4 regions of the Niveibacterium sp. genome follow, and region 1 is predicted to be linked to each of the others. Evidence: predicted binding sites of a transcription regulator. Region 1 holds the regulator's gene; each other region holds the start of a gene.
What was found. The regulator sigma-54, encoded in region 1, starts transcription at its own class of promoters, with help from an activator protein. The targets are predictions, from matches to a motif close to TGGCACGCTTNCTGCTNA.
Positions count from the first base shown of each region.

Region 2: the regulator sigma-54 is predicted to act here: its motif matches at 3,679-3,696, upstream of ACE3P0_RS12760 (circularly permuted type 2 ATP-grasp protein).
Region 3: the regulator sigma-54 is predicted to act here: its motif matches at 3,062-3,079, upstream of adh (aldehyde dehydrogenase).
Region 4: the regulator sigma-54 is predicted to act here: its motif matches at 2,691-2,708, upstream of flgB (flagellar basal body rod protein FlgB).

Region 1 covers NZ_JAYRDJ010000006.1:32,455-37,828, reverse strand. The annotation lists gene ACE3P0_RS06445 (PsiF family protein) at 92-565, opposite strand; gene hprK (HPr(Ser) kinase/phosphatase) at 639-1,583, opposite strand; gene ptsN (PTS IIA-like nitrogen regulatory protein PtsN) at 1,570-2,037, opposite strand; gene hpf (ribosome hibernation-promoting factor, HPF/YfiA family) at 2,156-2,479, opposite strand; gene ACE3P0_RS06425 (RNA polymerase factor sigma-54) at 2,491-3,966, opposite strand; gene lptB (LPS export ABC transporter ATP-binding protein) at 3,983-4,705, opposite strand; gene recX (recombination regulator RecX) at 4,692-5,141, opposite strand; gene recA (recombinase RecA) at 5,162-5,374, opposite strand, start outside.
Region 2 covers NZ_JAYRDJ010000018.1:5,564-10,937, forward strand. The annotation lists gene ACE3P0_RS12745 (peptidase) at 227-961, opposite strand; gene ACE3P0_RS12750 (hypothetical protein) at 1,063-1,245, opposite strand; gene ACE3P0_RS12755 (alpha-E domain-containing protein) at 1,257-2,204, opposite strand; gene ACE3P0_RS12760 (circularly permuted type 2 ATP-grasp protein) at 2,209-3,630, opposite strand; gene ACE3P0_RS12765 (ABC transporter permease) at 3,831-4,976, opposite strand; gene ACE3P0_RS12770 (ABC transporter ATP-binding protein) at 4,978-5,374, opposite strand, start outside.
Region 3 covers NZ_JAYRDJ010000003.1:163,447-168,820, forward strand. The annotation lists gene ACE3P0_RS04490 (sigma-54-dependent Fis family transcriptional regulator) at 1-1,135, opposite strand, end outside; gene adh (aldehyde dehydrogenase) at 1,485-3,005, opposite strand; gene ACE3P0_RS04500 (LysE/ArgO family amino acid transporter) at 3,527-4,129, shown strand; gene ACE3P0_RS04505 (EF-hand domain-containing protein) at 4,169-4,840, opposite strand; gene ACE3P0_RS04510 (DUF190 domain-containing protein) at 5,106-5,374, opposite strand, start outside.
Region 4 covers NZ_JAYRDJ010000007.1:98,034-103,407, reverse strand. The annotation lists gene flgE (flagellar hook protein FlgE) at 1-1,076, opposite strand, end outside; gene ACE3P0_RS07345 (flagellar hook assembly protein FlgD) at 1,096-1,788, opposite strand; gene flgC (flagellar basal body rod protein FlgC) at 1,803-2,210, opposite strand; gene flgB (flagellar basal body rod protein FlgB) at 2,226-2,633, opposite strand; gene flgA (flagellar basal body P-ring formation chaperone FlgA) at 2,846-3,547, shown strand; gene flgM (flagellar biosynthesis anti-sigma factor FlgM) at 3,697-4,002, shown strand; gene ACE3P0_RS07320 (flagella synthesis protein FlgN) at 4,031-4,507, shown strand; gene motD (flagellar motor protein MotD) at 4,556-5,374, opposite strand, start outside.

The DNA.
Region 1 (5,374 bases):
GGCCCTGAATTCTAGCGGCGCTTGAGCGGTAATCCTTGGCGCCAAACAAAAACCCCGCCATCGGGCGGGGTTTTCATTGAGGCGATCGAACTTAGCCCTTGAGGCATTCGCTCATGAACTTCTTGCGCTCATCGCCCTTCTTGCCGGTCGCCTTCTCGTTGCAGATCTTCATCTTGTCCTGTTGCGAGCCGGCGGGTTTGGCCTCGGTTTTGGCGTCCGCCGCGGGTGCGTCGGCCGCCGCAGGTTTTGCGCTGAGGCATTCGCTCATGAACTTCTTGCGCTCGTCACCCTTCTTGCCTGCCGCCTTCTCATTGCAGACCTTCATCTTGTCCTGCTGCGCAGTCGGCGCTTTCGCGTCGGCTTCGGCGGCTGCGGCCGGCTTTGCGCTGAGGCAGTCACTCATGAACTTCTTGCGTTCGTCGCCCTTCATGCCGGTCGCCTTTTCGTTGCAGACCTTCATCTTTTCCTGCTGCGCAGTCGGCTTCTTGGCTTCGTCTGCGGCATGGGCGGGGAACAACGCGAACTGCGCGGCCAGTGCTGCAGCCAGGATCACGAGCTTCTTCATGCAAGGCCTCCGGAGAGAGATTTTGGGCGAGATGTTGGCCGCGGATCACGCGGCCGCGGTGAAGACGGTCGGCTTACAGGTCTTCTTCGTCGAGATCCAGCGCCGAGCGCTGGCGATCAACGAATTCCTGCATCGAGTCTATGCCACGTAACTGAAGAATGGTATTTCGCACCGCCGCTTCCAGCAACACTGCAAGGTTGCGGCCGGCCGCGACAGGCAAGGTAACGCGCCGCGTCGGCACCCCCACGATGTCCTGCATGTCGTCTTCCAGTGGCAGGCGGGGCATCTGTGGGCTCTCGCCGCGGATCTGACGGTGCAGATGCACGACCAGCTTGAGCTTCATCTTCCGACGGCAGGCCGTCTCGCCGAAGATCGTGCGGATGTTGAGGATGCCGAGGCCGCGGACTTCGAGGAAGTCCTTCAGCATCGGCGGGCAGCGCCCTTCGAGCACGCCAGGCGCAATGCGCGAAACCTCGACCACATCGTCGGCCACCAGGCCGTGGCCGCGCGAGATCAGTTCCAGCGCCAGTTCGGATTTGCCTGCGCCCGAATCGCCAGTGATCAGCACGCCGAGCCCGAGTACGTCCATGAACACGCCATGCAGCGATGTCTTTTCGGCGAGGTTGCGCGCGAGGTAGGTGCGCAGCGAATCGATCACCCGCGCCGTTTCGGCCGAGGTCGTGAACATCGCAACGCGTGCGCTTTCGAATGCACTCTGGATCAGTGGCGGCACTTCACAGCCATCCGCCACGATCATCGCCGGCGGATGCGCCAGCAAGATGCTTTCAAGCTGATGCTGCACCTTGTCGCGTGCCTGGCGGCGAATCCAGCCCAGTTCCGCTTCGCCCATCACCTGGATGCGGTTGGGGTGGATGATGTTGAGGTGGCCGACCAGTTCGGCCGGCCACACCTTCTCGTTCGGGACCTGCACCTCGACATCGAGCGGGCCGGCGAGGTGGCTCAGGCCGAGCCGATCGCGGTTGTCCTCGTAGATGCGGGCGACGCTAGTTCGCCGCATTCGGGTTCCAGTTCACGAACAGGGTGTGTGCCTCGGATGTATCGCTGGCCAGCGTCAGGGCATCGCGGAAGCTGCGGTCGGAGAACATCTGCGCCAGTTCCGACAGGAGGCGCAGGTGATGTTCGGTGGCGCTTTCGGGCACCAGCAGCACGAACATCAGGTTCACCGGCTTGCCGTCCGGCGCCTCGAAGGGCACCGGTTGGGCGAGGCGGATGAAGGCGCCGACGGCGTCGCGCAGGCCCTTGATGCGGCCGTGCGGGATCGCAATACCTTGACCGAGCCCGGTAGAGCCGAGCTTCTCGCGTGTGAATAGCGCGTCGTAGACAGCGCTGCGCGCGAGTCCCTGATGGTTTTCGAAGAGCAGGCCTGCCTGTTCGAAAACGCGCTTCTTGCTGCTCGCGTCAAGGTCGACGAGCACATTGGACGGCGGCAGCAGCGGGGCGATGAGATTCATGCTTGGGGGTTCAGAAATGCACTGCGCGCCCGAAGGCGCGCAGATCCGGGGTCAGCTCATGTTCGGCGCGGGGGCTTTCCGCAAGCTTACGCGCCGGGATTCACTAGAGCGACCGTGATTACGATTCTGCAGACTGGCGCTTGTGCGCCTCGTGGCCGTGATCGTAGGACTTTTCCTTGTGCTTGAGAACCTGCCTGTCCAGTTTGTCCGTCATGGCGTCGATTGCGGCATACAGATCTTCCTCGATGCTCTCGACGAAAATGTCCTTGCCGCGTACATGTACCGTCACTTCCGCCTTTTGCTTCAGCTTATCCACCGACAGGATCACGTTCACGCTGGTGACATGATCGAAGTGGCGAATCACGCGATCCAGTTTCGACGTTACGTAGTCGCGAAGGGCGGCGGTAACTTCGAGATGGTGTCCGGTGATGTTCAGGTTCATGATTTATCCTCTCAGATCATCTTGCGCTGGCTGACCGGCGGGATGTTGAGCGACTCGCGGTACTTTGCGATGGTACGTCGCGCAACGACTATCCCCTGCTGGCCGAGAAGCTCGGCAATCCGCGCATCGGAAAGCGGTTTTTTGCGATCCTCTGCCGCGACCAGCTGGCGAATCAGCGCACGAATCGCCGTAGCTGAACACGCGCCGCCAGAATCCGTGGCGACGTGGCTGCCGAAAAAATACTTCAGTTCAAGGATACCTCTTGGCGTGGCCATGTACTTCTGTGTGGTCACCCGCGAGATCGTCGATTCATGCAGATCAAGCTGCTCTGCGATTTCGCGCAGCGTCAGCGGGCGCATTGCCACGTCCCCATAATCGAAGAACTGCCGCTGGCGGTCAACGATTGCCTGGGAGACCCGCAGGATCGTGTCAAAGCGTTGCTGTACGTTCTTGATCATCCAGCGCGCCTCCTGCAACTGCCCGGCCAGTGATCCGGCCGAGCCACGGTGCTGCTGCAGGATGCCGGCGTAGAGCTGGTTGATCCGCAGCTTGGGCATTGCGTCCGGGTTCAGTGTCGCACTCCAGTGGCCGCGTACCTTGCGCACGATCACATCCGGGATCACATAACGCGTCTCGATTGCGGCAAACCGTGCACCGGGGCGTGGATCGAGGCTGCAGACGAGCTGATGCGCTTCGCGCAGGGTCTCGTCGCTGCAACCCAGATGCCGCTTCAGGCGCACGAAGTCCCGCGCGGCAAGCAGCTCCAAATGCTGTTCGACGATCACCATCGCCGCATCGCGCGCTGTGCTCTCGGGTAGCAAACGCAACTGAAGCTTCAGGCATTCGCCCGGCGAACGGGCGCCGATACCGGTGGGGTCAAGGTTCTGCAGATGCGCCAACGCGATCTGCAACTCGTCGACGTCGACTTCGAATTCGGGTGGCAGCAGTTCGAGCAGTTCTTCGAGCGGCTGGGTGAGGTAGCCATCGTCGTCGAGCGCTTCGATCATGAAGCGCAGCAGCGCGCGATCGCGGTCCGACAGCGGCATCAGGGCGACTTGTTCATCCAGGTGGTCGCGCAGGCTGGTCTGCGCCGCGCGGAATTCCTGGAAGTCCGTCTCGTCGTCCTCGTCGCGACTACCGCTGCCACTGCCGCCGCCTTCGCCGGACCACTCGGTGGGGCCGTCGTCGTAGCTGCCGGCATCGTCAAAGCTCGGTTCGCTCGGTTCGGGTGAGGTCTCCGCTGCCTCCGCGGCGACATCGTTGGCGGTGTCGGTGCGTTCGTCGCCGCTCGGGGTGGTGGCGGACTGGCCCCAGGATTCCGGGTCCGATTCCGCGTCTTCGCGTTCGAGCAACGGGTTCTCGAGCAGCATGCGCTCGATTTCGCTGTTGAGCTCCAGGGTCGATAGCTGCAGCAGCTTGATCGACTGTTGCAGCTGCGGGGTCAGCGCGAGCTGCTGGGAGATACGGAGCTGGAGCGAGGGCTTCATCGTAGGGGTTGCGCGATCAGAGTCGGAAATGTTCGCCGAGGTAGACCTCGCGAACCTTGTCGTTCTGGACGATTTCGTCAGGGCGGCCGCTGGCGAGCACCACCCCTTCGGTGATGATGTAGGCGCGATCGCAGATACCCAGCGTCTCGCGCACGTTGTGGTCGGTGATCAGCACGCCGATGTTGCGATCCTTCAGGAAGCGGATGATCTTCTGGATGTCGATCACGGCGATCGGGTCGACGCCGGCAAAGGGCTCGTCGAGCAGGATCACCTGCGGGTTGGTGGCCAGCGCGCGTGCGATTTCAACGCGGCGGCGCTCGCCCCCCGACAGCGACATCGCGGTGGCGTCGCGCAGGTGCGTGATGCCCAGTTCGCCCAGCAGCTGGTCGAGCCGGGCCGTGAGCTGATCCTTTGGCAGCTTCTGCAGTTCGAGCACCGCGAGGATGTTCTCGGCGACCGTCAATTTGCGGAAGACCGAGTTTTCCTGCGGCAGGTAGGACAAGCCCAGATGCGCCCGCTTGTGGATCGGCAGGTGGGTGATCTCCTTGTCGTCAAGGATGATATTGCCGCCATCGGCGCGGACCAGGCCGACGATCATGTAGAAGCAGGTCGTCTTGCCGGCACCGTTGGGGCCGAGCAGGCCGACGACCTCACCGCTGCCGACTTCGAAGCCAACATCGCGCACGACGGTGCGCGCCTTGTAGCGCTTGGATAGACCGCCTACCTTAAGCAGACTCATCGAACGGCTCTTTCAACACTTTTCTCACGACCTCCGCGGAGAATCCGCGGGCGGTCAGAAAGCGCGCCTGGCGCGCCCATTCCTTTGCATCGCCCGGCACATTGCCAAACTTGCGTGCCCATATGGCCCGGGCGCGTTCCAGCTCTGTTTCGCCCAACTCGCTCGCTAGCGCGTCGCTGATCGTGTCCTGATCCACGCCGCGCTGTGCGAGCTCGTGCTGGATGCGTCGCTGGCCCAGCCTGCCGGCGCGGCTGCGCACATAACTTTCGGCGAAGCGGGCGTCGGACAGCAGGCCCAGTTCGCTCATCCGTTCAAGCACCGCTTCGACCGCTTCCGGCTCGCCATGCGCCGCGAGCTTGCGCGCCAATTCGGCCCGGCTGTGCTCGCGCTGCGCCAGCGTGCGCAGCGCGCGGGCTTTCAGCTCGTCGCTGCTCATCGCTTGTCTTCGTGGCCCGTTCAGGCCGCGGCAGCTTCCCCGGCCGGCAGCTCGGGCAGGCCCAACTGAACGCGGATCTTGTTCTCGATTTCGCGTGCAGTCTCAGGATGCGAGCGCAGGAACTCGCGCGCATTGTCCTTGCCTTGCCCGATCTTCTCGCCGTTATAGGCGTACCAAGCGCCGCTCTTGTCGACGAAGCGTTGCTCGACACCCATGTCGATGATCTCGCCTTC
Region 2 (5,374 bases), on a different contig from region 1:
CCGGCCATTTTATCCCGCCAGACCCGCCAATGCACCCGAAAATTCAAGACCTTACGGGCTGTGGGGGCAAGAAAATTGCGGGATTCGGGGGTTGGACACCGGGTCGCGAGCGCAGTTCGGATGCTGCGGTGCAGCGGCCCACTCGCCCTCCGCCAGGGCAAAACCGGCCGTGTGCGTCCGCACCCGGCTCAAGCCGCGGCGTGGCGCCGCCGCGACACCCGGCAGCTCAGTCGCGCGACCAATCCGGGTTGGGCAGCGCGTTGAAGGCGTCGCGCAGCGCCTGGCCCCACTCGCTGCGCACGATGCTGAAGTAGGGGTCTTGCGACTCGATCGAGCGATGGCGCGCGATGCGGCATTCGTCGGTGCGGATCAGCGCCAGATCGAGCGGCAGGCCGACCGAAAGGTTCGAGCGGATGGTCGAATCCATCGAGATCAGCGCGCACTTGGTGGCCTCGTCGAGAGAGGTGCCGCGCGTGATGACGCGATCGATGATCGGCTTGCCGTACTTCGATTCGCCGATCTGGAAATACGGCGTCTCGGGCGTCGCCTCGATGAAGTTGCCTGCCGCGTAGATGTTGAACAGCCGCGGGCGTTCGCCGCGGATCTGGCCGGCGAGGATCAGGCTCGCGGAGAAATCGATGCCGAAGGCCTGCAGCGATTCGGCGTCGCGCCGGTGCACTTCGCGGATCGTGTCGCCGACGTGGCGCGCCGCCTCGAACAGGTTAGGCACACTCCACAAGCTGGTGCCCTCGGTGCTGCTGAGGCGTTCGTTGAGCATCGTCACGATCGCCTGCGTGATCGCCAGGTTGCCGGCCGTCATCAACACCATCACCCGCTCGCCGGGGCGCTCGAAGACGTTGAGTTTGCGGAAGGAGTTGATGTGATCAACGCCGGCATTGGTGCGCGAGTCGGAAAGGCACACGATGCCAGCGTCGAGGAGCATGCCGACGCAGTAGGTCATGGAGAAAGGCTTGGTCGCGGAAAGGCGGAATTGTCGCCGCCCTTGCGGGGCGGAGCCAGCGCTACTTCACGGCAGCCTTGGGGGCCGCCGTGAAGCGAAGATCAGCCGGGCGGTGCGCCGCGTTCGGCCGGTGTCAGTTGCCAGGGCTCGGGGGCAAAGCGGCCAGCTTCGGCCTGTAACGCATACGGCGTGTCTTCGAGCGGCTTGGTCCACAGCGCGAGCATTGCGGCGGGCGGCGTCGCGGGCATCTCGGGCTTTGGCTGATTCGGGCGCGAACGGGTCATGGCAGGCCTCCTCAGGTGGTGACGGGAACCAGGAAATCTTCGGAGATGCGCTGGCCGAGATCGAGGATGCGTTCCAGCGCACTGTCGAGGTAGGGATGCAGGCCGTCGCGCATCAGCTCTTCGATGCGGCCGAAGCGCAGGCTCGCCTCGAACTCGCCAGCGCGGCGCTGCGTCTCGGCCGAGCGGCCGTTGGCCACCGCCTGCAGCAGGCCATACACCTCGCGCATGCAGTACGCGAGCGAGCGTGGCATGTCGGGGCGCAGCAGCAGCAACTCCGCCACGCGGCTCGGCGTGATCTGATCGCGGTAGACGCGGCGGTAGATTTCGAAGGCCGACACCGAGTGCAGCAGCGCGCTCCACTGGTAGTAATCGACCGCGGCATCGTTCGGGGTGTGGGCGCCGCGCAGCAGGTGGTACTTCACGTCGAGGATGCGCAGCGTGTTGTCGGCGCGTTCGATGAAGGTGCCCAGGCGCGTGAAGTGGAAGGCTTCGTCGCGCAGCATGGTGCCGACGGTAACGCCGCGCGACAGGTGCGAGCGGTACTTGACCCAGTCGAAGAACTCGGTCGGCCCCGTCTCGGCAAGGCGCGAAGGCGCGAAGTCGTTGACCTTGAGCCAGGTCGCGTTGATCGCCTCCCACAGCTCGGAGGTGAGCGTGCCGCGCACGGTGTGTGCGTTCTCGCGCGCCGCGCGCAGGCAGGAGACGATGCTCGACGGGTTGTCGCGGTCGAACATCAGGAAATGCATCACCGTGTCGGTGTCCATCGCGTCGTGCTGTGCGCGGTAGGCGCCCAGCATGCCCATGATGTCGAGGGTGGCGGTCCATTGCCGCTCGATCTCGCCGGCGCTCTGCGGCAGCAGCGACATGCGGTGATGCACATCGAGGATGCGCGCGAGGTTCTCGGCGCGCTCCATGTAGCGCGACATCCAGTAAACGTGGTCTGCGGTACGGGACAACATGTTTTCAGGCCTCCAGTACCCAGGTGTCCTTGGTGCCCCCGCCCTGCGAGGAATTCACCACCAGCGAGCCCGCCTTCAGCGCGACGCGCGTGAGGCCACCGGGTACGAAACGGACCTCGCTGCCCGAGAGCACAAAGGGCCGCAGATCGATGTGGCGCGGCGCGATGCCGGATTCGACGAAGGTCGGGCAGGTGGACAGCGCGAGCGTCGGCTGCGCGATGTACTTCTCCGGCGCAGCGATGATGCGCTGGCGGAAGGCTTCGATCTCGGCCTTGGTCGAGGCGGGGCCGACCAGCATGCCGTAGCCGCCGGCACCGTGCACTTCCTTCACCACCAGTTCGGCCAGGTGATCGAGCGTGTAGGCCAGATCCTCGGGCTTTCTCAACATGTAGGTCGGTACGTTGTTGAGCAGCGGCTTTTCGCCGAGGTAGAAGCGCACCATGTCCGGCACGTAGGGGTAGATCGACTTGTCGTCGGCAACACCGGTGCCGATGGCGTTCGCCAGCGTGACCTTGCCCGCGCGGTAGGCCGCGAAGAGGCCCGGCACGCCGAGCATCGAATCCTTGCGGAAGGCTTGCGGGTCGAGGAAGTCGTCGTCGATGCGGCGGTAGATCACGTCCACCTTGCGGCGACCGCGGGTGGTGCTCATGAACACGCCTTCGTGCGTAACGAAGAGATCGCGCCCTTCGACCAGTTCGATGCCCATTTGCTGCGCGAGGAAGGCGTGCTCGAAGTAGGCGCTGTTGTAGCTGCCGGGGGTCAGCAAGACCACGGTCGGGTCCGACACGCCATTCGGCGCGACGGTGCGCAGCGTATCGAGCAGCAGGTCCGGGTAGTGGTCCACCGGCGCGATGCGGTGGGTGGCGAAGAGGTCGGGGAACAGCCGCATCATCATGCGGCGGTCCTCGATCATGTAGGACACGCCGGAAGGCACGCGCAGGTTGTCTTCCAGCACGTAGAACTCGCCGGCGCCGGCGCGCACGATATCGACGCCGGAGATATGCGAGTAGATGCCGCCCGCGACGTCCACACCCTTCATCTCGGGCCGGTACTGCGCGTTCTGCAGCACCTGCTCGTAGGGAATCACGCCCGCCTTGAGGATTTCCTGGTCGTGGTAGATGTCGTGCAGGAAGGCGTTGAGCGTGCGGATCCGCTGCGACAGGCCGGCGGAAAGCTGCTGCCATTCGGCAGCCGGAATGATGCGGGGTATCAGGTCGAACGGAATCAAGCGCTCGGTGCCCGCCGCTTCGCCATATACGGCGAAGGTGATGCCGGCGCGCCGGAACAGCGCATCCGCCTGTACCCGCTTGCGCTCGATGCGTGAAGGCTCGGTCGCCTCCAGCCAGCGCTCGAAGGCTTCGTAATGCGGCCGTGTTTCGCCGGCCGCGCCGTTCATCTCATCGAAGAACGCCCCGTTTGCTCCCATGCTCGCCTCCGCGTACGGCTCGCTGCGTTGCGAGCCGGCAACAGGGGCTTTGCGAGAACCGTGCCACCCGGAAAACCCCGGTCTTTCGAGCCTGCCGCGGCACCGCATGCACGGTTGCGGCGCGTGATCGTGCTGGTTTCGTGCGGCGGCGCACCAAATCGGCGCATGGCTGGCACGCGCCCCGTCCTGGTGCGCACAGTTCAATCCAGCGTTTTGCGGAAGCGCTTGAGACCGATCGCCAGCACGATCGTGATGAACAGCAACAGCGGCCACAGGTGCGGCCAGACTTCGACGAAGCCGTTGCCTTTGAGCATCACCCCACGCGCCAGCCGCAGGAAGTGCGTCAGCGGCAGTGCCTCACCGATGAACTGCGCCCAAGCCGGCATGCCGCGGAAGGGGAACATGAAGCCCGAGAGCAGCATCGAGGGCAGGAAGAAGAAGAAGGTCATCTGCATCGCCTGCATCTGGTTGCGCGCCACGCTGGAGATCGTGATGCCCACGACCAGGTTGGCGGCAATGAAGACCAGCACGCCGAACAGCAGCAGCGACATCCCGCCAACGAAGGGCACCTTGAACAGCAGGCGCGCGGCGAGCAGGATCAGCACCACCTGCACGAAACCGATCAGGATGAAGGGCAGGACCTTGCCGACCATCACTTCCACCGGCCGCACCGGCGTGGCGAGCAGGTTCTCCATCGTGCCGCGCTCGACTTCGCGCGTCAGCGCGAGCCCGGTCATCATGATCATCGTCATCGTCAGGATCACGCCCATCAGACCGGGGACGACGTTCCACGCGGTAAGCCCGTCCGGGTTGTAGCGGCGCTGCACCACCACATCGAAGGGCGCTGGCGCGGCGAGGTGCGCGGCGAGCGGCCCGCTCAGATCGCGTGCAAGCGCGGCAGGCGCAAGCTGGTTGAGCGCGGCGATGGCGTTGCCGGTGGCGGTGGGGTCGGTGGCGTCGGCATCGAGCAGGATCTGCGCGCGCTCGCCACGGATCAGCTTGCGCGAGAAGTCGGCCGGAATCACCAGCGCGAACTGTGCGCTGCCCTCGGCGAGCATATGGTCGGCGTCGGCCTGCGTGGCACTGGTGCTGACGATATCGAAATAGTCCGACACGGTCAGCGCGGCGCTCAGGCTGCGTGCAAACGCGCTCTGCTCCTCGGCCACCACGACCGTCGGCAGGTGTTTGGGATCGCCGTTGATCGCAAAGCCGAACAACATGAGCTGGATGATCGGAATGCCGACCATCATCGCGAAGGTCAGGCGGTCGCGGCGGAGCTGGATGAACTCCTTGCGCATCACGGTGATGAGGCGTGCGAAGGAGAGGCCCCGCAGCAGCGCGAACATGTCAGTGCCCCGCCTGGAAGTTGTCGCGCGTCTGGCCCATCAGATGGATGAACACATCTTCCAGCTGCGGCGCCGCGGCCGACCACTCGAACGTCGGCGCCGCGCGCCACGGCGCGATCGCGGCGGCCAGCGCGGCCGCATCGCTACCGCTGACATGCAGGGTGTTGCCGAAGCGCGTGAGCATGTCGACACCCGGCGCACCACGCAACTGCGCCGCCAGTGCCGACACCTCGTTGCCGCGCACATGCCAGGTCGAAAAGCCGCTGCGCTCCACCAGCTGTGCCGGCGTGCCGAGCGCCAGCAACTGGCCGTAGGCGATGTAGCCCAGGCGGTGGCAACGCTCGGCTTCGTCCATGTAGTGCGTTGAGACCAGTACGGTGATGCCTTCGGCGGCGAGC
Region 3 (5,374 bases), on a different contig from region 1:
CGTGCAGCGCGCGGGCGAGCATCTCCTTGCCGGCGCCGGATTCACCCTGAATCAGGATCGGAATGTCGTGCGCCAGCACCTTGCGTGCGCGGGCGACCAGCGCGGCCATCGTCGCGTCGCCAGCGGCAAGTTCGTCGAGATCCGGCGCATGGCGGCGCGGCAGCGGGGCGGCACGAGGCCGAGCCGCAGCGGTGGTCGGCGTTGGCAGCTCGCCACGCAGCCTTGCGTAAACCCGCAAGCCGCCGCGGGCATCGAGTTCGTGCAGTGCGGCGGGGTGACGGCGGGCGCTATCGAGCAGCCGGGCGAGCGGTTGCTCGAACAGTTGTGCAAAGCCGAGACCGTCCAGCGCGCGCCGGCGCAAGCCGAGTATCGCGAGTGCGGCCGGGTTGGCGCCGAGCACCGCACCGTCTTCGCGGATCGCGATGACGCCTTCGCCGAGCACGCCGACGTAGTCGACCTCCGGATGGAAGGCGAGAAGCAGATGGCGCGAGAAATCCGCTTCGAACAGGCGCTGCTCGATCCACTGCGCCGCCATGCGCGCGAGCCCCAGCGTGTGGGGCTGGTAGGCGCGGTAGTCGCCGGAGATGTCGAACACACCGACGAGCCGGCCGGTGGGGTCGAACAGCGGGGCTGCACTGCAGGTGAGTTGCGTGTTGTGCGCGAGGAAGTGTTCGCCGCCGACAATCTCCAGCGCGCGTGAGGTGGCGAGTACGGTGCCGATCGCGTTGGTGCCGCGCTGCGCTTCGCTCCAGTCCGCGCCGGGGCACAGCGCGACGCGCTCGGCGCGCGAGAGGAAATCGGCGTCGCCGAGCGAGCGCAGGATCAGCCCGTTGGCGTCGGCGAGGATCAGTGTTGAAGCGCTGTCGCGGATCTGCCGCGCGACGGTGTCGATCACCGGCTGCGCCAGCGCGATCAGCTGGCCGTTGCGTTCATGCGCTTCACGCAGGCGCGGCTGTGCAACCAGTGCGGGCGGTTTCGGCAGGTTGGGCGACAGGCCGGCCGCGCTGCTGCGCTGCCACGAGGCGAGCACTTCCTCGCCAACCAGCGTTTCTGGCGGCTCGCCCTGCACGAAGGCCATTTCGCGCGCCTGCGCGATGCGCTGGCGGTGAGCATCGAGCGTGGCAGGCAGGGGCATGGCATCACCTCGTGGCGGATCTGGGGCAGGCAGCATGGTCGCTCAAACCTTCGCGCAGCTTACGAGCCCGCGTCCGCACTGCCGCGGCCGCCTTCGGGCTGGCGGCCGAACTCGCCACGCGGATCGATGGCTGCAGAAAAAAAGAGGGGCGACAAGTCGCCCCACAAGGGAGGGATGGAGCATCCCGATTCGAGTTTTCGCCGCGCAACAGCCGCGGCTCTTCCAGCGAGAGTCCGTCGATCGGCGTCGCGAGCGCGGCGAGGTCGGGAGGAGGAGCGCAGCCGTACAAGTGGTACGGCGAGCACCGCAGTCCCGAGATCGCCGTGCGCAGCAGCCGAGCGGCGGATTCTCAGAAGAAGCCCAGGGCCTTGGGGGAGTAGCTCACGAGCAGGTTCTTCGTCTGCTGGTAGTGGTCCAGCATCATCTTGTGCGTTTCGCGCCCGATGCCTGATTCCTTGTAGCCGCCGAAGGTCGCGTGCGCCGGGTAGGCGTGGTAGCAGTTGGTCCACACGCGGCCGGCCTTGATGCCGCGGCCCATGCGGTAGGCGGTGTTGGCATCGCGCGTCCACACGCCGGCGCCGAGTCCGTAGACCGTGTCGTTGGCGATCGCGAGCGCCTCGGCTTCGTCCTTGAAGGTGGTCACGGCGACGACCGGGCCGAAGATCTCCTCCTGGAAGATGCGCATCTTGTTGTGGCCGCGGAACATCGTCGGCTGGATGTAGTAGCCCTCTGCCAGCTCGCCGCCAAGCTGCGCGCGGTCGCCGCCGATCAGGCAGCTCGCCCCTTCCTGCTTGCCGAGCGCGAGGTAGCTCTGGATCTTGTCCATCTGCATCTGCGAGGCCTGCGCGCCCATCATGGTCGCTGCATCGAGCGGGTTGCCCTGCTTGATTGCACGCACCCGTGCCAGCACGCGGTCCATGAACTCGTCGTACATTGATTCGTGGATCAGCGCGCGCGAGGGGCAGGTGCACACCTCGCCCTGGTTGAAGGCGAACAGCACGAGGCCCTCGATCGCCTTGTCGAGGAAGTCGTCGTCCTTAGCCGCGACGTCGGCGAAGAAGATGTTGGGCGACTTGCCGCCCAGCTCCAGCGTCGCCGGGATCAGGTTGCCGGCGGCGGCCTGGGCAATCAGCTTGCCGGTGGCGGTGCTGCCGGTGAAGGCGATCTTCGCGATGCGCTTGCTCGTTGCGAGTGGCATGCCGGCTTCCTTGCCGTAGCCGTTGACGACGTTGAGCACGCCGGGCGGCAGCAGGTCGGCGATCAATTCCACCAGCACCAGGATGCTCACCGGCGTCGATTCGGCCGGCTTCAACACCACGCAGTTGCCGGCCCCCAGCGCCGGCGCGATCTTCCACGCCGCCATCAGGATCGGGAAGTTCCACGGGATGATCTGGCCGACCACGCCCAGCGGCTCATGGAAGTGGTAGGCGATGGTGTTCTCGTCGATCTCGCTGATCGAGCCTTCCTGCGCGCGCAGCACGCCGGCGAAGTAGCGGAAGTGATCGACCGCGAGCGGGATGTCGGCGTTCAGCGTTTCGCGGATCGCCTTGCCGTTGTCGACCGTCTCGGCGTAGGCAAGGCGCTCGAGGTTGGCCTCGATGCGTTCGGCGATCTTCAGCAGGATGTTCGAGCGCTCGGCCGGCGAGGTGCGGCCCCACTTTTCGGCGGCGGCGTGCGCGGCGTCCAGCGCGAGGTTGACGTCCTCCTCGGTCGAGCGCGCGGCCTGGCAGAAGGGCTTGCCGGTGATCGGCGTGATGTTGTCGAAGTACTCGCCACGCACCGGCGGCACCCACTTGCCACCGATGAAGTTGTCGTAACGCTGCTTGAACGCGACGGGCGCGCCGGCCTGGCCGGGAAGGGCGTAGCTCATGGTCTGTCTCCTCCTGTTGTAGGTGTGCGGGCGATTGCTTCGCCTCGGAGATCCCTTCTGCAGTGCCCGTGCCAGGCTTCGTGGCGGCGTTGCCGGATCGCCCGAAAACCCAAGCCGTGCGGGCTTCTCAAGCAAACCGGCGTGAGCTAAGCGTTGAGGGTGGCAGGTGCTACGAGTGTCCAGTTTTGAAACACAGGCTGTTCCAGGGCGGAACACCTGATGTGCCGGAACTCGCGCGTCGCCGCGCTGAGCGACGGCGCAAGGCGGGCCTAAAGACGGCCGATTCTGAGTATTAACGTTGCTAATGGTTGATCTGTAAATTTCAGATCGCTAATTCGATGCTGCTTTGGCCGCTATCCTTTGTATCGCGGTCCGACAAAGGTTCCGCGAGTGCCCACGCAGTCGATACGTCCGCACACCGACCCGGTGCCGGTCGCAGCGTTGCCGCCTCTCCTTGCTGCCTCGCGCGGCTGCGGGCGTATCGACGGGCCTCGATAACAAGCAGAGCGATCAGGTGCAGCATGAACACCCACGTCATCCTTCAAGGTTTCCTCGTCACCGCCGGCCTCATCATGGCGATCGGCGCGCAGAACGCGCATGTACTGAAGATGGGCCTTACGCGACAGCATGTGCTGCCGACGATCCTGGTCTGTGCGCTGTCCGATGCCTTCCTGATCGGGCTCGGCGTGACCGGCATGGGCAAGGTGATCGAGCACTTCCCCGTTGCGGTGGAAGTGGCGACCTGGGGCGGTGCGGCCTTCCTGTTGTGGTACGGCCTGCGCTCACTGCGCTCGGCCTTCAGCGCGCACGCGCTGACGCCGACCGACGCGCCGACTATGCCGCTGAAGCAGGCAATCGTGCTGGTGCTCGGCTTCACCTACCTGAACCCGCATGCCTATCTCGACACGATCGTGCTGATTGGTTCGATCGGCGGGCGCGAGCATGGGCTGGACCGGGTCGGCTTCTGGCTCGGCTGCATTGCCGCGTCGGTCAGCTGGTTCATGCTGCTCGGCTATGGCGCGCGCTGGCTGGCACCGTTGTTCGCCAAGCCGGCCTCGTGGCGGGTGCTCGATGCGATGATCGGCGTCGGCATGGGGATCATCGCGATCTCGCTGCTGCGCTGAACCACCGGGGCGCTGCGGCACCCCGGCGTTTGCCGCGCATCAGGCCTGCGTCGACAGCAGGCTGGCGACGGCGGCGCTGTTCTGCTCGCTGCCGAAATTGCCGTAGGCGTGCGCCAGTTGCAGGATCTTCGCCATCAACTGCGCTTCACCGTTGGCCTGCGCGTTCGTGCTGCGGGTGTCGGTGCTGCTGCTGTCGCTGGTCTGCGTCGACTTGTCGTAGGCCATCGCTTCCTTGAAGCTGACCTTGCCGTCGCCATCGGTGTCCGCCTTGTCGAAGTTGCTGACGATCTTGTTCAGCAATTCAGAGCGCTTGCTGTCGCTGCTGCCGATTTCCTCGAGCTGACTGCTCAGCTGGTCTTTCGTGAAGCCGGCGTCGTCCTTCGGCGGCGGGGGCGGCATGCCACCTGCGCCGCCGGGCCCGCCTGCGCCACCCATGCGTGAGCTCATCAATTGCTGATCGAGCTGCGCGGCGAGGTTTTCGATCGCGGTGGAGAACTCGTCTTTCGTGACCTTGCCGTCGCTGTCGCTGTCGAACTGCTTGAAGACTTCGGCTGCGTCGATATCGCTGCGCTTGCCGCGCGCCTGGTCGACGAGGCTGAACGCGGTCGTCAGGTCATCTTGCGAGATGTAGCCCTGCTGGCGGGTATCGATCTTCGAAAACAGCGCACTGGCGAACTGGCTGGCGCCGGATGAAATGCCGCTGATGCTCATGCTGTGCTCCTCCGTGTAGGTTGCCGCGCCTGTGATGGGCGGCCGCTGCCGGGCGGGCAGTCATGACCTGTACACGCCAGTTCCACACCAGAATGCAGTCATGGTTATTACCAGATGCGTACGGTGCGGTTGCAACTGACGCCGGGGTTTCGGCGAGGGGGCTGAGCTAAGGGGAGTGGCTGGGGCGCGCGGCAGCGGCAAGATCTGCCGCCGTGCCGGCAAGAAGGTGTAACCCCCGGCAGGCAGTGCCGCCGGGGGCAATCGATCAATCGGTAGTGCTGCCGAATTCAACCGGGATGCGCACGTAGAAGAGCTTGACCCCCTCTTCGCGCACGCGCGCCATCATGCGGTCCGCGTCTTCCGGCGAGACGGCCATCGACACTTCCACCGGCTGATCGGCGAGCTCGAAAAAGTGCGCCGCGTGCAGCCGGCCAGCACGGCCGAAACCTTCCGCCGCATGCAGCAGCGTTGCGCCGGAAACGCCCAGCCGGCGCGCTTCTTCGAGCAGCCACTCGGCGAGCGGGCGGCCGCGGT
Region 4 (5,374 bases), on a different contig from region 1:
CCCGAACCCGGGCTGCCGACCAGCGGCTGGCCGGATTCCGGCGACTCGCCCCACAGGTTCTGACCGAGCGACAGCAGGCCGTTCGGGTTGGCAAAGCTCGCCAGTACCGTCTGGCCGAGGATCTTCGATTGGCCGTTGCTGTAGCGGCCCTGCAAGGTGCCGTCCTGCGCGATCGTCACGCCCGACAAGCGACCCGATGCATAACCGTCCTGCACTTGACGGTTAATACCAAACGCACTGCCGTACTGGGTCGTACCCGTGAAATCCAGGTCAAACGAGATAGGAGAGACGGCGCCAAACGATGCAGCAATCGTAGCCGTCATCGCAATCGGCATGGCCGTCGTCAGCGTGCCAGAGGAGTCGAAGGCCAGCGGTGTCGGCCCTGTTGTAACCGCGCCGTCAACCGAGGTGTGCATGTCCCAGGTGCCGCCGCCGCTCTTCACGAAGTACATCGTGTAGATGTGCGAATTGCCGAGGGAGTCAAAGATAGACACCGAGGTCGACGAGTTGTACGACAGCGGATCGGGTAGCGGCGCTGCGGCCGTGCTGGTGAAGGGCACCGTCGGCACCGTCTGACGGGAATCAAGATTGATCCCCATCTTCACCGACTCGGTCTGCTTCGGTTGAAGATCCGCAGTGTTCAGGTAAATGTCGGTCGGCGTCGCCGGCAGGATCACGCCAAGGGAGTTTGCGGGATAGCCTTGCAAACGATAGCCCGCGGAATTAACGATGTATCCGTTCTTGTCGATCTCAAACTGTCCGTTGCGAGTATAGGAGATCGTTCCTCCCGGCTGCTGCACTCGGAAGAAGCCGTTGCCGTTGATCGCCAGGTCGAGCGGGTTGCCAGTCGGGGTGATGTTGCCCTGGTTGAACAGCTGCGCCACGGCGCCGACGTTCACACCGATACCGACCTGCACACCGGCAGCCGCGCCGTTGAGCGCCGCGGCGTACACGTCGTTGAATTTGGTCTGCGCGCTCTTGAAGCCGATCGTGCTGGTGTTGGCGACGTTGTTGCTGATGACGTCGATCGCCTTGGATGCGCCGTTAAGCCCGCTGAGGCCTTGCTGGAATGCCATGGTCCTTCTCCTCGCCCGCTCAGGACAGAATCCGCTTGATGTCCGACATCGAGAACATGCCAAGACGGCCTACTTCAATGTCCACACCCTTCGCACCGCGCACGATGCTGCTGACCGTGCCGAGTTGCAGCGCGGTGGCGTCGACGTTCTTGTCGCCCTGCACCGCACTGACCTTGATCGTGTAATTGCCGGCGGCTGCATCGGCGCCGGCGCTGGTCTTGCCATCCCAGGTGAACACATGGGAGCCTGCTTCGAGATCGCCCAGATCGAGGTTGGCCACCTCGGACCCGTTCGAGTCGATGATCGAAACCTTGACCTTGTCGGCCGCTGAAGCGAGCTCCACGCCACCCAGCGCCTGACCCTGATAGAGCTGAAGACCCTTGCCGTCGACCAGCACACCCCGGCCCACCATCGCGGCCGCCTGCATCGTCTCGTTGGTCTGGAAGGTGCCCAGCATCGATTCGAGCGTGCTGTTCACTTTCTTCAGACCATCCACCGTGCTGATTTGCGCGAGCTGCGACGTCATCTGCGAGTTGTCCAGCGGATTCATCGGGTCCTGATTCTTCAGCTGCGTGGTCAGCATGGTCAGGAAGCGATCCTGCGACACCGCGTCGGTACTGGTGCTGCTCTTCTTGCTCGTGCCGTTGAGGGCATTGAGCAGATCCAAGCTGACGACGCCGGCGCCAGTATTCGTGTTGTTCGAGATAAACATCGTTGAGCTCCTGCTTAGCCCTGACCGATTTGCAGCGTGCGCTGCATCAGGGTCTTGGCGGTATTCATCACTTCAGCGTTGGTCTGATATGAACGGGAGGCCGACAGCATGTTGACCATTTCCTCGACGACATCCACGTTCGGCATCTGCACATAGCCTTCGGCGCTCGCAGCGGGATTCTTCGGGTCGTACACCATCCTGCCAGGCGCGGCGGACTCGACCATCTGCTTCACATGGACGCCCATCGCGCCGCTGCCGCCCATCGGCGTTGCCTCAAAGATCACCTGCTTGGCGCGATAGGGCTGTCCATCGGCCTTCACGATGCTTTCGGCGTTGGCCAGATTGCTCGCGACCGCATTGAGGCGCACCGACTGCGCACTGAGTGCCGACCCCGCCACGTTGAAAACATTAAGCATGCTCATGATGGCCGCCCGCGCTTACTGGTTCTGGATCGCTTGCTGCATCGAGCGCAGCAGGCCGTTGATGAAGGTCAGGCTCGCCTCGTACTGCACCGCATTCTCGGCAAACGCGGAACGCTCGACGTCCATATCCACCGTGTTGCCATCGACCGCCGACTGCTCCTCCTGACGGTATTTGACGAACGGCGCGAGCGGCGCCTTGACACCCCCCTCGATATGCCGCTGAGCCGTTGTCGTCAGCGCAAGCGGCTTGACCTTGCCATCCAGTGCGCCCATGAGCGCCTCCTTGAAATCAATGTCCCGCGCCTTGTAGTGCGGGGTATCGGCGTTTGCGATGTTGGCCGCGAGCAACTCCTGGCGATAAGCCCGCGCATTCAGCGCGGCTTGCTGGAACCCGAGGTGACGGTCTAGAGCGGTCATGGTCATCGCAAATCTCCTGGTGGCCCGGTCTGCAGTAAGCGGTCCGAATCACTCGCCTACCTCTTTGCAGCTTCCGTGCCAGCATTCTCAGGGCTAGCACCATGCGGCCTTGCGCCGAAAAGACCGGGATTCAGGCGGCAATTCGTGCGCGAGCGGCCAGCACTGCCGGCAAGCCTTGCCGCCGGCACGGCAAACGCCGACCGTGTGACAATCGCGCCATGCGAGCCAAGTCAGTCCAACGCTTCCTGATCGCCACGCTGCTGCTGTTCGCCCTGCCGAGCAGCCCGGCCGCACCAGAGAACGACGCCCGACAGGCGCTGCGCGAGGCAGTCACGCAGTTCCTTCTTGCCGACGCGTCGCGCGGCAACCAAGTCGCCACGGTTGAAATTGCCGATACCGCAATCCCCCGCAACGCCAAGCGCTGCAGCGCACTGCAGCCCTTTCTGCCAAGCGGCCAGCGCGCCTGGGGGCATACCACGGTGGGCGTTCGCTGCCCGCAACCCGCCTGGACACTGTTCATCCCGGCACGCGTCAGGGTTGAAGACGACTACCTGATCGCCGCCCGACCGCTGGCCGCCGGCGAAGTACTGAACACGCAGGATTGGGAAGTACGCCGCGGTGACATCGCCGCGCTGCCGCCAGGCACCCTGACGCGCCCCGAGCAGGCCGCCGGTCGCATACTGCGGCAAGCCGTACCGGGTGGCACCGCCTTGCGCAGCAACCAGCTTCTGGTGGTACAGGCCGTGGAACGCGGGCAGCGCGTCCAGGTCATATCGCAAGGACCCGGCTTTCAGGTTGCGAACGAAGGGGTCGCACTGACTGCCGCCGCCGATGGCCAGCCGGTCCAGGTGCGGCTCGAATCCGGCCGCGTGCTGCAGGGCATCGCCCGCACCGGAGGCCGCGTCGAGGTGGGGCAGTAGAGAAAAACCGGCCCTGCGGAATGATGAAAAATGCTTAAAGTTCCGCGAGATAGCGCCGTTAAACCTGACAACAAGCCGAAGAAGACCTTGCTGACGGTGCGAATGCCACGCCGCAAGGTCATCGAACAGGCGAAAACAGGAGCGACATCATGAAGATCGAAGGTTCGTACAAGTCCGTCGGCAACGCCGGCGACGTAAAGGCTCGAGGTACGCGCGAGAGCGCGGCCAAGCCCGGCGCTGAAGCGGGTTCCAAGGTTGACGTATCGCCCTTGGCTTCGCGCCTGCAGCAAATGGAAGCAACCCTGTCGGGAGTGCCCGAAGTGGATGCGGCCAAGGTCGGCGAACTCAAGCAAGCCATCTCGGACGGACGTTTCCGCGTCAATCCGGAAAAAGTGGCCGACGGCTTGATCGAGAGCGTCCGCCAGATGCTGCAAGCCCAGCCTCGCCAGGCTTGATTTCGCGCACGCCAAGGCTGCTTAGCGCTTGAACCCGACTGCCCTGCTCCAAGCACAGTTTTCCGCTCTGCTGGCCGAAGTCTCGGGCCAGCTGGAGCGGTTCGTTCGTCTACTTGAGGACGAACACGAACTGTTGATTACCGGCCAGATCGAGGCCTTGCTGAGCCTGGCGGAAGACAAGACCGCCGCGGTACGCCAGTTGCAGCAGGCGGAAAACGCCCGCGCGCTACTGCTCAGCCGTTCCGGTATCGATGCACGAGCGGGCAAGATCGCAGAATTCATCGCGCAGCTACCCGAGCAGACGCAGCGTGCATGGCGCCACTACCTTGATCTGGCCGCACGCGCGCAGCAGCTCAACCTGCGCAACGGCGAGTTCATCCGGGATCAGCTGCGGGCCAATCAACAAGCGATGAGCGTGCTGCTCGCGAGCACCGGCCCCAGTCTTTACGACGCCGACGGCGTGACATCAAGCCGCCCGGGCGGCCGACTTTTCGGTCGCGCCTGAGCGGCACTTCGGCATCAGCGCCCAAGCCGAATCACCCCCGCCACCACATCACTCCGGCAGTGTGGCCCCGAGCGCGGCTCCCCCAGGATTGGGTGTCACCGGCCCGACCGCGGGCGCTTCAGCGCTCGGCGGCAACATCGACTCGACATGGATGCTGACCCGGCGATTGCGTTGCCGGCCTTCAGCCGTGCTGTTGTCGGCAATCGGCCGCTGATCAGCGTAACCCGCCACCGTCAGCCGGCGCGCATCGACACCGGTGTCAATGAACAAGCGCACCACCGAACTCGCACGCACTGACGACAGTTCCCAGTTCGATGCGAACGCCGCCGTGGCGATCGGGATGTTGTCCGAGTGCCCCTCTACGCGAATCGGAAAGTCGCCCTGCGCGAGCACCTCCCCCACAGCACGCAGCGCACGCACCGCGTCACTCCCAAGATAGGCTTCGCCGGGGTTGAACAGCGCACTGGCGTTGATTTCGATCGAGATGCCGTGCGCGCCCTCGTTCACCGAAACCTGCCCGCCACGCACCAGCGGTTCAAGCACCCGGCGCACCTGCTCCGCCATGCTGTGCATCTGCTGGCGTGCCTGCACCCGCGCCTCGCTCTCCGCCGGCGACTTTTGCACCTTCGCCTGCTGCGGCACCGCCCCGGCAATCGACGCCCGCGGCACGATCTGCATACCATCGGCGTTGGTCGTCACGTTACGGAAGGCGCTGACCAGTGAGTTGGAAAGCACCCGGTACTTACCCTCGTTGATCGAACTCAGCGCATACATCACGACGAAGAACGCAAACAGCAGCGTAATGAAGTCCGCATACGAAACGAGCCAGCGCTCGTGGTTCTCGTGTTCTTCCTCGTGTTTGCGGCG